DNA from 2 places in the Actinoplanes sp. NPDC023801 genome. Region 1 is predicted to be linked to the other one. Evidence: riboswitches for the same ligand, from Rfam matches in the RefSeq annotation. Region 1 holds a riboswitch; the other holds the start of a gene.

The links. A riboswitch is a leader RNA that binds a small molecule or an ion and turns the genes downstream of it on or off. The one in region 1 is predicted to bind glycine.
Region 2: linked by a shared signal. The riboswitch ahead of gcvT (glycine cleavage system aminomethyltransferase GcvT) and the one ahead of gcvP (aminomethyl-transferring glycine dehydrogenase) in region 1 are both predicted to bind glycine.

Annotation. Positions count from the first base shown of each region.
Region 1 is NZ_JBFAAI010000004.1:329,610-337,034, reverse strand. It holds gene AB0G04_RS11530 (pentapeptide repeat-containing protein) at 1-122, opposite strand, end outside; gene AB0G04_RS11525 (aldo/keto reductase) at 119-1,129, opposite strand; gene AB0G04_RS11520 (nucleotidyltransferase domain-containing protein) at 1,198-1,956, opposite strand; gene AB0G04_RS11515 (nucleotidyltransferase domain-containing protein) at 1,953-2,627, opposite strand; gene mgrA (L-glyceraldehyde 3-phosphate reductase) at 2,645-3,640, opposite strand; glycine riboswitch at 3,701-3,785, shown strand; gene gcvP (aminomethyl-transferring glycine dehydrogenase) at 3,861-6,674, shown strand; gene AB0G04_RS11500 (DUF5999 family protein) at 6,779-6,979, opposite strand; gene AB0G04_RS11495 (chorismate-binding protein) at 7,100-7,425, shown strand, end outside.
Region 2 is NZ_JBFAAI010000035.1:52,739-60,163, reverse strand. It holds gene AB0G04_RS38550 (MarR family winged helix-turn-helix transcriptional regulator) at 1-36, shown strand, start outside; gene AB0G04_RS38545 (L-serine ammonia-lyase) at 52-1,350, opposite strand; gene gcvT (glycine cleavage system aminomethyltransferase GcvT) at 1,350-2,402, opposite strand; glycine riboswitch at 2,532-2,630, opposite strand; gene AB0G04_RS38535 (ROK family protein) at 2,790-3,974, shown strand; gene AB0G04_RS38530 (helix-turn-helix transcriptional regulator) at 4,003-4,854, opposite strand; gene AB0G04_RS38525 (NADP-dependent oxidoreductase) at 4,996-5,901, shown strand; gene AB0G04_RS38520 (M20/M25/M40 family metallo-hydrolase) at 6,018-7,280, shown strand; gene AB0G04_RS38515 (beta-galactosidase) at 7,368-7,425, shown strand, end outside.

The DNA of each region.
Region 1 (7,425 bases):
CCGGAGAACTCGACGCCCTCCAGGTCGGTCTCGCACAGGTCCAGCGCGGAGAACTGGACACCCTCGTGACGGCGTTCCTTGCCGGCTCCGGCGTCCCAGTCGCTGGTGGTGAGGGTCTTCACGGAGTACGCCGCCGGGGCGACCTGGCGATGTAGGCGTGCGGGTACGGCAGCGGCTGCTCCCCGGCGGCGGTCAGCTGCTCCATGTGCTTCTCGTCGAGGCTCCAGCCGGTGGCGCCCAGGTTGTCGGCCAGCTGCTCGACGGTGCGGGCGCCGACGATCGGGGCGGTCACCCCGGGCCGCTGCGCCAGCCAGCGCAACGCCACTTGGGCCGGGCTGCGCCCGATCGTGGCGGCGACGTCGATCAGGGCGTCCGTGACGTTCCAGACGCGCTCGTCGACGCTGTCCTGCCAGTTGCCGAGCCACGGCTGCTTGTCGCCGTCCCAGCGGCTGCCGGCCGGCGCCGAGGTCATGCCACGCCGGTACTTGCCGGTGAGCCAGCCACCCCGCATCGGCGACCACGGGATGATGCCGACACCCTCGTTGCGGCAGACCGGCACGAGTTCGGTCTCGATCTCCCGGTCGATGAGGTTGTAGAGCGGCTGGGCGGCCACGAACGGCTCCCAGCCGCGGAACCGGGCGATGTCGACGGACTTCTGCAGCTGCCAGGCCGCGTAGTTGCTGACTCCCAGGTGTCGGACCAGGCCGGCGCGGACCAGGTTGTCGAGCGTCGACAGGGTCTCCTCGATCGGCGTCGTCTCGTCGAAGCAGTGCAGCTGATAGAGGTCGATGTAGTCGGTGCCGAGGCGCCGCAGGCTGGCGTGCACCGCCGAGATGAGGTGCTTCCGGCCGGCGCCGTGGTCGTTGCCGGCGTCACCGGTGGCCCAGAACCCCTTGGTCGCGATGACCAGGGCGTCGCGCTGCTGCCCGGCCAGCCACCGGCCGATGATCTCCTCGGAGACGCCGCCGGCGTACACGTCGGCGGTGTCGATGAAATCACCGCCCGCCGACACGTAATGGTCGAGGATGGCGTGCGACGCCGTCTCGTCCGCCTCGTTGCCGAATGTCATCGTGCCGAGGCACAGTTCGCTGACTCGAAGTCCGCTGCCCCCGACGTACCGGTACTCCATCCGTCGATCCTTTCAGGCCGTCCGGGCATTGGCCACCGTGACACGGGAGCTGTGGGCGATCGGCGACATCACGTCGGGGAGAGACCGAGCCGGGTGCGGACGATCAGGTCGTGCAGCTCGTCCACGGCGCTCGCGTCCGCGTACCCCGGAAGGTGGCTGTTGTCCCTCGCCTCTTCGAGTTCGGCGCGCAGCGCCGGGATGTCGGCTGCCAGACAGGCGGCCGCCCGCGCCGGCATCGGGCCCTTCTCGGCCTCGCGTTTCGCGGCGATCAGCTCCGGCACGTAGGCGATCCGCTCGCCGAGAACGTTCAGGTCGCACTCCAGCGCACCGGTGCGCATCAGGTGGATGCCGGTGAGCAGCACCCGCAGCGTGTACAGAGCCGGCTTGATCCGTCCGGTGCTCTGGTAGAGGCGCTCCTGGCCGTGCGAGAACCCGAGGTAGTGATGGGCGTGACCGCTAGTGATCATTCGCGGGGCCAGCGCCTTGAGCCGCTCGTGCAGCGGCGACGTCGCCACCACCAGCGGTGACAGCAGCTGCTCCAGGACATAACCGTTGCGGCTGTTGAAGAGCTTCGCGAACTTGCGCAGGTCGTGGCTCACGATGTCCAGCTCGACGCCGTCGCGGTCGCCGGACCGCTCGATGGTCTCCGGGCCGGTGCGCAGGCCGACCACCTCGTGCGCGGGCAGGATGTGCGCGGCGCGCAGGTCCAGGTCCGAGTCGACGGAGGCGAAGCCGTACAGGTGCGCGCCGCTCACGGTGGCGAAGATCAGGGGATACGGCAGTGCGGTCGCGGCGTCCGCGGCCCACTCCGGCACGTCGAGGGTCACTCGAGATTCCTTTCCCGTACGGCTACGAGCACCCGGTCCACGGCGGTCCGGTCCGGGCGCGGGGGCAGTGCGGTCGAGGCGGCCGCCCCGGCGAGTTCGTCCTGGAGCCGGGCGGCCCACGCGGACACCTCGTCCCAGGGCGTCTCGCCGCGCTTGACGGCGAGCAGCTCGTCACGCAGGTGCGACACGTCGACAAGCACCTCGCCGGTACGCAGCACGTGCGCGCCGGCCATCAGCAGCCGGATCATGTGCATCGCCTGCTTGAAGTTGACCTCGCCGGTCCGCTCCCGCCGGGACGCGACCCTGGTGAGCTGGTCACGGGCATAGTTGCCGTAGGTCTCGGCGACCCGCTGCGACAGGAACGCGCGCCGCACCGCGACCAGGGACGAACCGTCCGGTGTGATCGACTCGACGATCGGCGACCACAGCACCTCGAGGACCGTCGGGTTGGCCTGCAGGGCGAGCGTGCAGAACCGTTCGATCTCCCAGGAGAACTGTTCCTCGGCCGGCCCGTCGAGGTGGGTGGGCGGCTTGTCGAGACTCCAGAAGTCGCGGGTCGGCGCCACGAACACGCCCCGGCGGTCGTGGTCGGAGCCCGGCCCGGCCAGGCCGTAGGCGCGGGAACCGACCACGACCGCGAGGGCCGTGTGCCGTTCGACGTACTCGATCATGACGCCTGAGGCTACGGCTACAGGTCCAGCACCGTCGCGTCGATTTCGTCGAGTTCGCTGCGGTCCAGTGCCGGATTGGCGAGTGCGGCGACGTTGTTCTCCAGCTGCTCGACGCTTGAGGCGCCGATGATCAGGCTGGTCATCCGCTCGTCGCGCAGTGCCCAGGCCAGGGCCATCTGGGCCAGCGACTGCCCCCGCCGCTTGGCGATGTCGTTGAGCGCATGCAACCGGCCCAGGGTCTTGTTGTCCAGGGCGCTCTCGTTGAGGAACACGCTGGTGCGGATCCGGGAGTCGTCCGGGATGCCACCGAGGTAGCGGTCGGTGAGCAGGCCCTGCTGCAGCGGGCTGAACGCGATGCACCCGGCTCCGGCCGCCTCCAGGGTGTCCAGCAGCCGGTCGTGCTCGATCCACCGGTTCAGGATCGAGTACGACGGCTGGTGGATCAGCAGCGGCGTGCCGAGGTCGCGCAGGATGCCGGCCGCACGGGCGGCCTCCTCGCTGCGGTAGTTGCTGATACCGACATAGAGGGCCTTGCCGGAGCGCACGATCGCGTCGAGCGCGGTCATCGTCTCCTCGAGCGGGGTTTCCGGGTCGGGCCGGTGGTGGTAGAAGACGTCGACGTAGTCCAGGCCCATCCGCTTCAGCGACTGGTCCAGCGACGACACCAGGTACTTGCGGGAGCCCCAGTCGCCGTACGGGCCGTCCCACATGGTGTAGCCGGCTTTCGTCGAGATGATCATCTCGTCGCGGTGCTGCCGGAAGTCGGCGGCCAGGATGGTGCCGAAGTTGGTCTCGGCGCTGCCCGGCGGCGGACCGTAGTTGTTCGCCAGGTCGAAGTGGGTCACCCCGAGGTCGAAGGCGCGGCGGACGATGGCGCGCTGACGGTCGGCGGGGCGGGCGTCACCGAAGTTGTGCCACAGGCCGAGGCTGATGGCGGGAAGCTTGAGGCCACTGCGACCGGCACGCCGGTAGATCATCGAGGCGTAGCGGTCGGCGGCAGGGAAGTACGTCACATCGCACACCCTAGGACTCGCTGGATCAAGGGTGTGCGCTGGTAGGTTAGCGGGGCCGGCAACTCCTGTGCGGGAGAGACCACCACGGCGCCGAAGGGGCAAATCCTCCCCGGAACCTCTCAGGCAAAAGGACCGCACAGGCAGGCGACTCTGAAGTGCCCGGCTGGGTATGACAGAGGGGGAGGTTGCTTCTCGACCTTCTCACGCCTTGGAGTTGCCCATGACGTCGTCGCCGTTCGTCTCCCGCCACATCGGCCCGGATTCCGGCGAGCAGTCGCACATGCTCAAGGCCATCGGGTACCACTCGGTCGACGAGCTGATGGACGCCGCGATCCCGTCGTCGATCCGCTGGCGCGGGACCCTCGATCTGCCGGCCGGTATCTCCGAGGAGGAGACGATCGCCGAGCTGCGCGCGATCGCCGGCCGTAACGTGCTCGCCACCCCGATGATCGGGCTCGGCTACTACGGCACCCACACGCCCGCGGTGATCAAGCGGAACGTGCTGGAGAACCCGGCGTGGTACACGGCCTACACGCCGTACCAGCCGGAGATCAGCCAGGGGCGCCTCGAGGCGCTGCTCAACTTCCAGACCATGGTCACCGACCTGACCGGCCTGACCACGGCGAACGCGTCGATGCTCGACGAGGCCACGGCGGTCGCCGAGGCGATGACGCTGGCCCGCCGCTCCTCCAAGGTCAAGAGCAACGTGTACGCGGTCGACGCCGACACGTTCCCGCAGACCCTCGCCGTGCTGCGGACCCGTGCCGAACCGCTCGGCATCGACGTCCGCGTCGTCGACCTCGACGGCGGCGAACTGCCCGAGGAGTACTTCGGCCTGCACCTGCAGTACCCGGGCGCGTCCGGGGCGATCCGCGACCACGCTGCCCTGGTCGAGGCCGCACACGGCAAGGGTGCCCTGGTCACGGTCGCCGCCGACCTGCTCGCGCTGACCCTGCTGCGCGCCCCGGGCGAGATCGGCGCCGACATCGCGGCCGGCACCACCCAGCGTTTCGGGGTGCCGCTCGGCTTCGGCGGCCCGCACGCCGGCTACCTCGCGGTCCGCGCCGGTCTGGAGCGCTCGCTGCCCGGGCGCCTGGTGGGCGTGTCCAAGGACGCCGACGGCGACCAGGCCTACCGGCTCGCCCTGCAGACCCGGGAGCAGCACATCCGCCGGGAGAAGGCGACCAGCAACATCTGCACCGCGCAGGTGCTGCTGGCCGTGATGGCCAGCATGTACGCGGTCTACCACGGCCCGGCCGGCCTGCGCGACATCGCCGTGCGGACCCACCACAGGGCCCGTGCCATCGCCGCCGGACTCACCGCGGCCGGGGTGGAGCTCACCGCGGACGCGTTCTTCGACACCGTGACCGCCCGCGTCCCGGGCCGGGCCGCCGAGATCGTCGACGCGGCCGCCGCCGCCGGCGTGGACCTGCGCCTGGTCGACGCCGGCCACGTCTCGGTGTCGACCGACGAGACCACCACCGACGCGCACGTGGCGACGGTGCTGCGGGCCTTCGGTGCGCCGGAGCAGACGGCCGGCCCGCGGGTGATCCCGGACGGGCTCGAGCGGACCTCGGACTACCTGACGCACCCGGTGTTCAACACCCACCACTCCGAGACCAGCATGCTGCGTTACCTGCGCAAGCTGTCGGACCGCGACTACGCGCTGGACCGCGGCATGATTCCGCTGGGCTCGTGCACGATGAAGCTGAACGCCACCACCGAGATGGAACCGGTCACCTGGCCGGAGTTCGCGAACATCCACCCGTTCGCCCCGGCGTCGCAGACCCGGGGGTACGAGGACCTGGTCGCCCAGCTGGAGGCGTGGCTGGCCGAGATCACCGGGTACGACGCGGTCAGTGTCCAGCCGAACGCGGGCTCCCAGGGTGAGCTGGCGGGCCTGCTGGCGATCCGCGGCTACCACCGCTCGCGCGGTGAGGCCCACCGCGATGTCTGCCTGATCCCGTCCAGCGCGCACGGCACCAACGCGGCGAGCGCCGTGATGGCCGGCATGCGGGTCGTGGTGGTGGCCTGTGACGCCGACGGCAACGTCGACATGGCCGACCTGGACGCGAAGGTCGAGAAGCACCGCGACGCCCTGGCGGCGATCATGGTGACCTACCCGTCGACGCACGGCGTCTACGAGACCGCGATCGCCGACCTGTGCGCCCGGGTGCACGAGGCCGGCGGCCAGGTGTACGTCGACGGCGCGAACCTGAACGCGCTCGTCGGTTTCGCGCGGCCGGGCAAGTTCGGTGCGGACGTGTCCCACCTCAACCTGCACAAGACGTTCTGCATCCCGCACGGCGGTGGTGGCCCCGGTGTGGGCCCGGTCGCGGTCGGTGCGCACCTGGCCGAGTTCCTGCCCGGCAACCCCCTGGAGCCGGGCGACCACCACGCGGTGTCGGCGGCGGCGCACGGGTCGGCCGGCATCCTGCCGATCTCGTGGGCGTACATCCGGATGATGGGCCCGGACGGTCTCGCGGCGGCGACCGCCTCGGCGGTGCTGACGGCCAACTACGTGGCTGCGCGGCTGCGCGAGCACTACCCGGTGCTGTACGCGGGCGAGCACGGCCTGGTCGCCCACGAGTGCATCCTCGACCTGCGGCCGATCACCAAGGCCACCGGCGTGAGCGTCGACGACGTCGCGAAGCGGCTGATCGACTACGGCTTCCACGCGCCGACCATGTCGTTCCCGGTCGCGGGCACCCTCATGGTGGAGCCGACCGAGAGCGAGGACCTGGCCGAGCTGGACCGTTTCATCGCCGCGATGATCGCCATCAAGGGCGAGATCGACAAGGTGGCGGCAGGGGAGTGGCCGGCCGGGGACAACCCGCTCGCGAACGCGCCGCACACGGCGTCGGCGGTGACGGCGGACGAGTGGAACCACCCGTACTCACGCTCGGTTGCCGGATTCCCGGAGGGCGTGGACCGGACGGCGAAGTACTGGCCGCCGGTGCGCCGCATCGACGGGGCCTTCGGGGACCGGAACCTGGTGTGTTCCTGCCCGTCGCCGGAGGCGTTCGAGGACTGAGTCGTTCGGGGTTCCTCGCGCAGGTCGCGGTCGTCTCTGATCGCGGCCTGCGCCGCTTTCCCGGTCCTCGATTGATTACGCTGCGTCGCGTGTTCTGTGTTGGCTCAGGCAGCGAGGGCGTGCACGGCCGGGCCGCGGTGCGGCTCGATTGTGGTGCCGTCGGGGAGCAGCTCACCGGTGTCCTCGAAGACGATGACACCGTTGCAGAGCAGGCTCCAGCCCTGCTCCTGGAAGGTGGCGATGATGCGGGCAGCCTCACGGTCGGTCGCGTCGGCTGGTGGGCAGGTGATCAGGTGCTGGCACATCAGGTGTACTCCGGTTGGGGGCTGTGTGAAGGTTCACATTTGCGGTGACGAACGTTACCTCACATCGAACGACACTGGTTCAACCCGGTGACGGCGTCGGCCCGCGGATCCGCGGCTCCCATGCTCCACGCCGGAGCGGTCGTCGACCACTCTCCGCTACCTCCGATCGGTCGTCCGCCGGGCGCCCCGGCCGACTGTCAAGCCCGCCACCTCGTGTTGAGCGTCTTTCGATGGCATCGGGGTGATCCCGGTGACCCTGCCGAGCTTCTGTCCGGGTTCCTGGACGACAACGGACTACCGGTGCGCAACCTTGGCCGAACGGGTGACAAAAAGCAGACGATCGGCGATGGCACCATTTGCGGAGCAGCACTGTACGTATCCGCCGATGCCGGTTCCGTGATGGCAGGCGGTGTCATTGGAGCGCGCTCTCCGGTGCCCGGCATTCC
Region 2 (7,425 bases), on a different contig from region 1:
CCGGCCCGGCCCGCCCGCCGGGCCCGCGCCCGCTGATCGCGAGCCGCCCGGTCAGCACTCGATGACGTTGACGGCCAGGCCGCCCCGGGCGGTCTCCTTGTACTTGGTCTTCATGTCGGCGCCGGTCTCCTTCATGGTCTTGATGACCTTGTCGAGGGAGACGTGGTGGCGGCCGTCACCGCGCAGGGCCATCCGCGCGGCCGTCACGGCCTTGACGGCGGCCATGCCGTTGCGTTCGATGCACGGGATCTGGACGAGGCCGCCGACCGGGTCGCAGGTCAGGCCGAGGTTGTGTTCCATGCCGATCTCCGCGGCGTTCTCCACCTGCTCCGGGGTGCCGCCGAGCACCTCGGCGAGCCCGGCCGCGGCCATCGCGCACGCCGACCCGACCTCGCCCTGACAGCCCACCTCGGCACCCGAGATGCTGGCGTTCTCCTTGAACAGCAGACCGATCGCGGCCGCGGTCAGCAGGAACCGGACCACCCCGTCCGGCGAGGCGCCCGGCACGAACTCCAGGTAGTAGCGCAGCACGGCCGGGATGATTCCGGCGGCACCGTTGGTCGGCGCGGTCACCACCCGACCACCGGCCGCGTTCTGTTCGTTGACGGCCATCGCGTAGACGGTCAGCCACTCCATGGCATGCGCCTCCGGATTGCCCTCGGCGCGCAGCTGACGGGCGGTCGCGGCGGCCCGGCGGCGCACCTTCAGACCACCGGGCAGCAGACCCTCGGCGGCGAGACCGGCGTCGATGCAGTCGCTCATCACCCGCCAGATCCTCAGCAGCCCGGCGTGGATCTCGGACTCCGGCCGCCACGCCGTCTCGTTCGCCAGCATCAGCCGGGAGATCGACAGACCGGTGGTGCGGGTGAGCGACAGCAGGTCCGCGCCCGAGGCGAACGGGTACGTCACCGGCGTGCGATCAAGGCGTACGCCCGAGGTCTGCTCATCCACGACGAACCCGCCGCCGACCGAGAAGTAGGTCTTGGCAAGCAGCTCGGTGCCGTCGGCGCCGAGCGCGGTGAACCGCATCCCGTTCGGATGCCCGGGCAGCGACCGGCGCCGGTGCAGCACCAGGTCGACCGCGAAACCGGCGGCGCCGTCGGACGGCTCGAGACCGGTGTCGACCGTCTCGGGATCCTCGCCCTGCAGACCGAGGAGGACCGCTTTCGGCGTGCCGTGGCCGTGCCCCGTCGCACCGAGCGACCCGAACAGCTCGGCCCGCACCGTGGCCACGTCGTCGATCGGGCCGAGACGGGAGGTGAACAGCCGGGCGGCGCGCATCGGGCCGACCGTGTGCGAGCTGGACGGGCCGATGCCGATGGAGAACAGGTCGAAGACGGAGACGGCCATCAGGACCGCCGCCGGTAGAAGGGGAGGCTGACGACCTCGGCGTCCTCGTGGGTGCCCCGGACGTCGACGGTCAGCCGGGTGCCCGGCCCGGCCAGGTCCTTGGAGACGTACGCCATCGCGATCGGATGCCCGAGCGTCGGGGACGGTGCCCCGCTGGTCACCTCGCCGACCCGGGTGCCGGTGGCCGGGTCGAGCACCGCGTGGCCCGCCCGCGGGGACCGCCGGCCCTTCGTCGTGAGGCCGACCAGCGTGGTGTCCGGCTGCACGGCGCGCAGGGCGGCGGCACCCACGAAGTCCGTCTTGTCCAGGGCGACGACCCGGCCCAGACCGGCGTGGAACGGGGTGGTCGTGAGGGTCAGCTCGTGCCCGTACAGCGGCATCCCGGCCTCCAGCCGCAGGGTGTCCCGGCAGGCCAGGCCGGTCGGGGTCGCGCCCGCCGCGGCGGCCCACTCCCAGATCTGCTCGGCGTCCTCGTGCGCGCAGTAGATCTCGAAACCGTCCTCGCCCGTGTACCCGGTACGGGCCAGCAGGACCTCACGCCCGGCCAGCCGGTCCCGTTTGATGCCGTAGTAGCGCAGATCCGGGTGGACACCGGCCACCTCGGCCGCCCGTGGCCCCTGCACCGCGATCAGTGACCGGCCGGCGTCGGCGATGCGCACCATGAAGCCGCCGGAGTGCTCACCCAGCATGGCGCGCACCACCGGCGCGTTCGACGCGTTGGCGACCACCAGGAACCGGTCCTCGGCGAGCCGGTAGACGACCAGGTCGTCGAGGACACCGCCGGTGGTGTGGCACAGCATCGTGTACTTCGCGCGGCCGACGGCAACCGCCGACAACCGGCCGACCAGGGCGTGGTCGAGGAAGGCGGCGGCCTCCGGCCCGGTCACCTCCAGCTGGCCCATGTGACCGAGGTCGAACAGGCCGGCACCGGTCCGTACGGTGTGATGCTCGGCGATGTCACTGCCGTAGCGCAACGGCATCGACCAGCCGGCAAAACCGGTCATGGTCGCGCCCAGGCGCTGGTGGATGTGATGAAGTGCGGTGCGTCGCAACGGAGGCTCCTTCGTCGGGGTCGGGGCCTCCCTCGCTCTGTCATCTCTGCCTGAGAGGTTCACCGCCCGAGGGCGGCTTGCACCGTGGGCGCAGCTGCTCGTCGAGAGCAGCTGACTTTCCAGAGTCGCCTGACCGTCGCGGTACTGGGGCCTGAGAGATTCTGAGGGAGAAGTTGCTCCTTCGGCGCCCCGCCCGGTCAGGGGCGGGGACTCTCCCGCGGCGGTGTCGCGGCGAAGTCTTCACTTGTGGCTCGGACCATACCCGAAACGGCGGGCCGGTCCAGCCCTCCGCGTGGACGGCGCCCTGATGCGCGACCACGGTGGTCCGCGCCGGGCGTGTGAGAGAGTGGATGACCCCCGACCGTCACACCCCGCAAGGACCCGGCAGTGAGCAAGCATCGTGCGAGCCTGGGCACGCTGTTGCGCCACGTCCACGTCAGCGGTCCGCTGTCGCGGGCCGCGCTCGCCGGGCGGATGGGCGTCAACCGCAGCACCATTCTTGCTCTGACCAGCGAACTCGCCGCCGCCGGCCTGGTCGGCGAGGAGAACCCGGCCACGCCGGCCGGTGCCGGGCGGCCGTCGCTGGTGGTGCGGCCGGCGACCGACCGGGTGTTCGTGCTGGCCTTCGACGTGGCCGTGGACCGGCTGGTGGCGGCCCGGGTCGGGCTCGGCGGGACGGTCCTCGACCGGCGCGAGACGACACGTCCGCGTACCGGCGCGGATCTGGACACCGTCGTCGGCGGCCTGGCTGCGCTCGGCCGGGACCTCCACGACGCGGCGCCGCCAGGCACCGTCTGCGCCGGGGTGGGTGCGTCCTACTGCGGCATGATCCGGCCGGGCGACGGCATGGTCCGCTACGGTCCGGAGCTGGGCTGGGTCGACCAGGCGTTCGGCACCGAGCTGGAGGCCGCTCTCGGGATCGGCCTGCCGGTCGCCGTCGGCAACGAGGCCCACCTGGGCGCGCAGGCCGAGTTCGTGCGCGGCGCCGGGATCGGCTCACCCGACCTGATCTACCTGCACGGCGACGTCGGGGTGGGCGGCGGCATCCTGGTCGGCGGCGCACTGCTCGGCGGGGAGAGCGGCTACGGCTGCGAGGTCGGGCACATGCTGGTCAACCCGCACGGCGGCCGGGAGTGCCTGTGCGGCTCGCTTGGCTGCCTGGAGGCGGAGGCGGGGGAGTACGCGTTGCTCGAAGCCGCCGGGCGCGGCGGTGAGTCCGGCCGTGCGGCGGTCCGGTCGGTGGTGCGTGCCGCGGCCGCCGGTGATCCGGCCGCCGCCTCCGCGGTGGCCGGGACCGGTGACTGGCTGGGCATCGGCGTCGCCAGCCTGATCAACCTGTTCAATCCGGGTGTCGTCGTGTTCGGGGGCACCCTCCGCGAGCTCTACGCCGTCGCCGCGCCACAGATCGGTGCCCGGATCGCCCGGCACAGCATGCCGGTGTCGCGGGAACGCGCGCGGCTGCTGCCGTCCGGGCTCGGCGACGACGCCACCCTGATCGGCGCCGCCGAGAAAGGCTTCGCCGCCCTGCTGTCCGACCCGCTCGGCCACATCACCCGGGCCGCCGCGGCCTGATCGGCCGGCCGGTGAACGCCGGCCCCGGTCATCCGGCGAACGACTCCCGGCCGACGACACGAAGCAGGTCCAGATAGCCGGCCGTCGGGCTGCCCGCCGGTGCGGTCAGCATCACCAGCCGCTGGTCCTCGGCCGGTGTCAGCAACGTCTCGAGATCCAGTTCGAGCATGCCGACGGTCGGGTGCTGGACCCGCATCCGGCTGGTTCGCCGTACCGCCACCTCGTGCCGGTCCCACAGCTCGGCGAACTCCGTACTTCCGGCCCGCAAGCGCCGGACCAGCGTCGCCGCCACCGGGTCCGCGCCGCGCCGGGCGACCGCCGCCCGCAGGTCGGCGACCTGCAACCGGCTCCAGTAGTCGTGGTCCTCCGCCGGGTGCGCCGCCCGGATCCGGGGATCGTTGAACCACCGCCAGACGACGTTGTGGTCCGTCCCGTGATCGTGGAGCACCGGCGGGCAGATGTCGCCGAACAGCGTCTCGGCCAGCGGGTTCTGCGCGAGCACGTCGCCGAGGTCACTGAGCACCTGCGCCGGCACACCGGTCAGCTGATCGAGCAGATAGAGCAGACCCGGCCGTACGTGGGCGCCGGCGAGTGGCCCCGCCGGCGGACGGTGCCCGGCCAGCAGGTAGAGGTGGTCGCGTTCGTCGTCGCTGAGCCGGAGCGCCTGCCCGAGCGAGCGCAGCACCTGCGGTGACGGCTGCGGGCTGCGCGCCTGCTCCAGCCGCATCAGATAGTCCGCCGACATGCCGGCGAGCAGTGCCACCTCTTCCCGGCGCAGACCGGGGGTACGCCGTCGCGGCCCCGCCGAGAGCCCCACCTCGCCCGGCCGCAGTCGCTCGCGGCACCGCCGGATGAAGTCGGCCAGCTCTCGTCGATCCATGGTCGCCATGCTCCCGCAGATCCGCGGGACCAGCCAAGGACCGCTGATCCTAGGCAGACGGGTCCGCTCCACAACCGGCTTCCCGGACTGCAGCGTGGGTCCCACAGCGATGCACGCAACGATCCAGGAGAGGTGGCAACGATGGAGGCGATCGTCTTCGACCGGTTCGGCGGATCCGAGGTACTGCGCGTGGCAGAGGCCGACGTGCCGCGTCCCGGCCCCGGCCAGGTTCGGCTGCGGGTGGTGTCCGCGGCCGTCAACCCGGTCGACTACAAGATCCGTAACGGCTGGCTGGACGCATTCTTCCCGACCGTGTTCCCGGCGGTTCCCGGCTGGGAGGCGGCCGGCGTGGTCGACGAGGTGGGCGCGGGGGTCACCGGCCTGGCGCCGGGCGACGAGGTGTTCGGGTTCACCGACACCGGGGCGTACGCCGCGTTCGCTCTGGCGACCGTCGTGGCCCGCAAGCCGGCCGGGCTCGGCTGGGACGAGGCAGCGGCCCTGCCGGTCGCCGGGGAGACCGCGCAGCGGGTGCTCGGGCTGCTCGGGGTCACCGGCGGGGAGACCGTGCTGGTGCACGGCGCGGCGGGCGGTGTGGGCGGGGTGGCGGTGCAGCTCGCCGTCGCTCGCGGGGCGACCGTCATCGGTACCGCGTCGGCGGGGAACCACGACTATCTTCGTTCGCTCGGTGCCATTCCGGTGGCGTACGGCGACGGCCTGGTCAGCCGGGTCCGCGCGGTGGCGCCGCAGGGTGTCGACGCCGTTCTCGACGCGGCCGGTCACGGCGCGGTGCACGCCTCCGTCGAACTGCGTGGCACCGCGGACCGGATCGTCACGATCGCCGACGCGGCCGCCGCGCAGGAGGCGGGCGTCCCGTTCTCCGCCAATGGTGAACGCACCGCCGAGGCGCTTGCGGAACTGGCCGCGCTGGCCGTCGCCGGCCGGCTGCACATCGAGGTGGCGGACACGTTCCCGCTGGCCGAGGCGGCGAAGGCCCACGATCGGAGCGAGGCCGGCCACACCCGCGGCAAGTTGCTGCTGCACCCGTGAGAGCGCCGATGGTGGTGCTGGCACCACCATCGGCCACGGCCCTGCTCCACTGTGGTGCGCACGGGTTCCCGGCAGGCTGGGACCAGACAGCTTGATGGTGAAGAACGGGGAGAATCGTGTCGCATTCACAGGAACGTGCTCTCAGTCGTCGCGCCGTGCTCGGCGGCGCCGCGGCCGGTGTCGCCGGTGCGTGGCTGGCATCCGCCGGACCCGCCGCGGCCGCGGCCTCGGCCTCGTTGTCGTCGCCGATCGATCGGATCGCGGCCCGGCTCGACGATCGGCTCGTCGCTCTGCGCCGGGACCTCCACAGCCATCCGGAGGGTCCCGGCCAGGAGCGGCGCACCGCCGACGTGGTGGCGCGGTCGCTGCGCGCGGCAGGCCTCGACGTCACCACCGGGGTCGGCGGTCACGGCGTCGTCGCGGTTCTGAACGGGGTACGCCCCGGCCGGACCGTCGCCTACCGCGCCGACATGGACGCCGTCCCGCCCGGCGACCAGGTCGGCGGCGCCACGACGCCGACCCACGTGTGCGGGCACGACATCCACACCACCGTCGGTGTCGGCGTCGCCCTGGTTCTCGCCCGGCTGCGCGAGCGTCTCGCCGGCCGCGTCATGTTCGTGTTCCAGCCGGCCGAGGAGTCGCTGACCGGGGCCCGCGCGATGCTTGCCGACGGGGTGTTCGACATCGCGCGTCCCGCCGAGATCCACGCCCTGCACTGCTTCCCGTTCCCGGTCGGCGAGTTCCGGGTCACCTCCGGTTTCGGCATGCCCGGCCAGGACCGCGGCACGATCACGCTGACCGGCCCGGACGCCCCGGCCCGGGCCGAGCGGCTCGCCGCCGATCTGGCCGGCCTCGGCACGGTCACCCGCCCGGCCACCCCCGCCGCGCTGGAGCAACTCGTCACCGACCTGCAGACGCCGCGCACCCCGCTGTCCCGGTTCGTGTTCTTCCAGGCACGCCCGTCCGGCGCCCAGGTCCAGGTGGTCTACCGTTGCTGGCCGGAGCCGCGGTACACCGAGATCCGCGCCGAGGTCCGCCGCCGCGCGCTCGCCGCCGGAGCGGAGTCCGTCGACTTCCCGCCCGAGCCGTTCCCCGCGATGCTCAGTCCGGTACGGGAGGGCCGTGCTCTCGAACGGCACCTGCGTCGCACGATCGGCCGCGACCGGGTCTCGGCGCTGCACGCCGCGGTCCCGTTCAGCGGCGAGGACTACTCGTTGTTCCTCAACGAGGTCCCGGGCACCTACACCCTGCTCGGCATCCGGTCGCCCGGCCAGCGCATCGAGACGAGCTATCCGCACTTCGGCACCTTCAAGCCGGACGAGCGCGCGATCGGCCACGGGGTCCGTGCCATGGCCGGCTGGCTGGCCGCCCGCGTGTGAGCCGCCCTCTCCGATGCCGGCACCGCCCGCGGCGTCCTGCCGTACGCCGTCCCTCGTGGTCAAATCGTTTCATCGAAGGGGGTACGGATGGTCACTGATCGGGAGATCGCGGGACCGCACGGGCCCGTTCCGGTGCGGATCCACG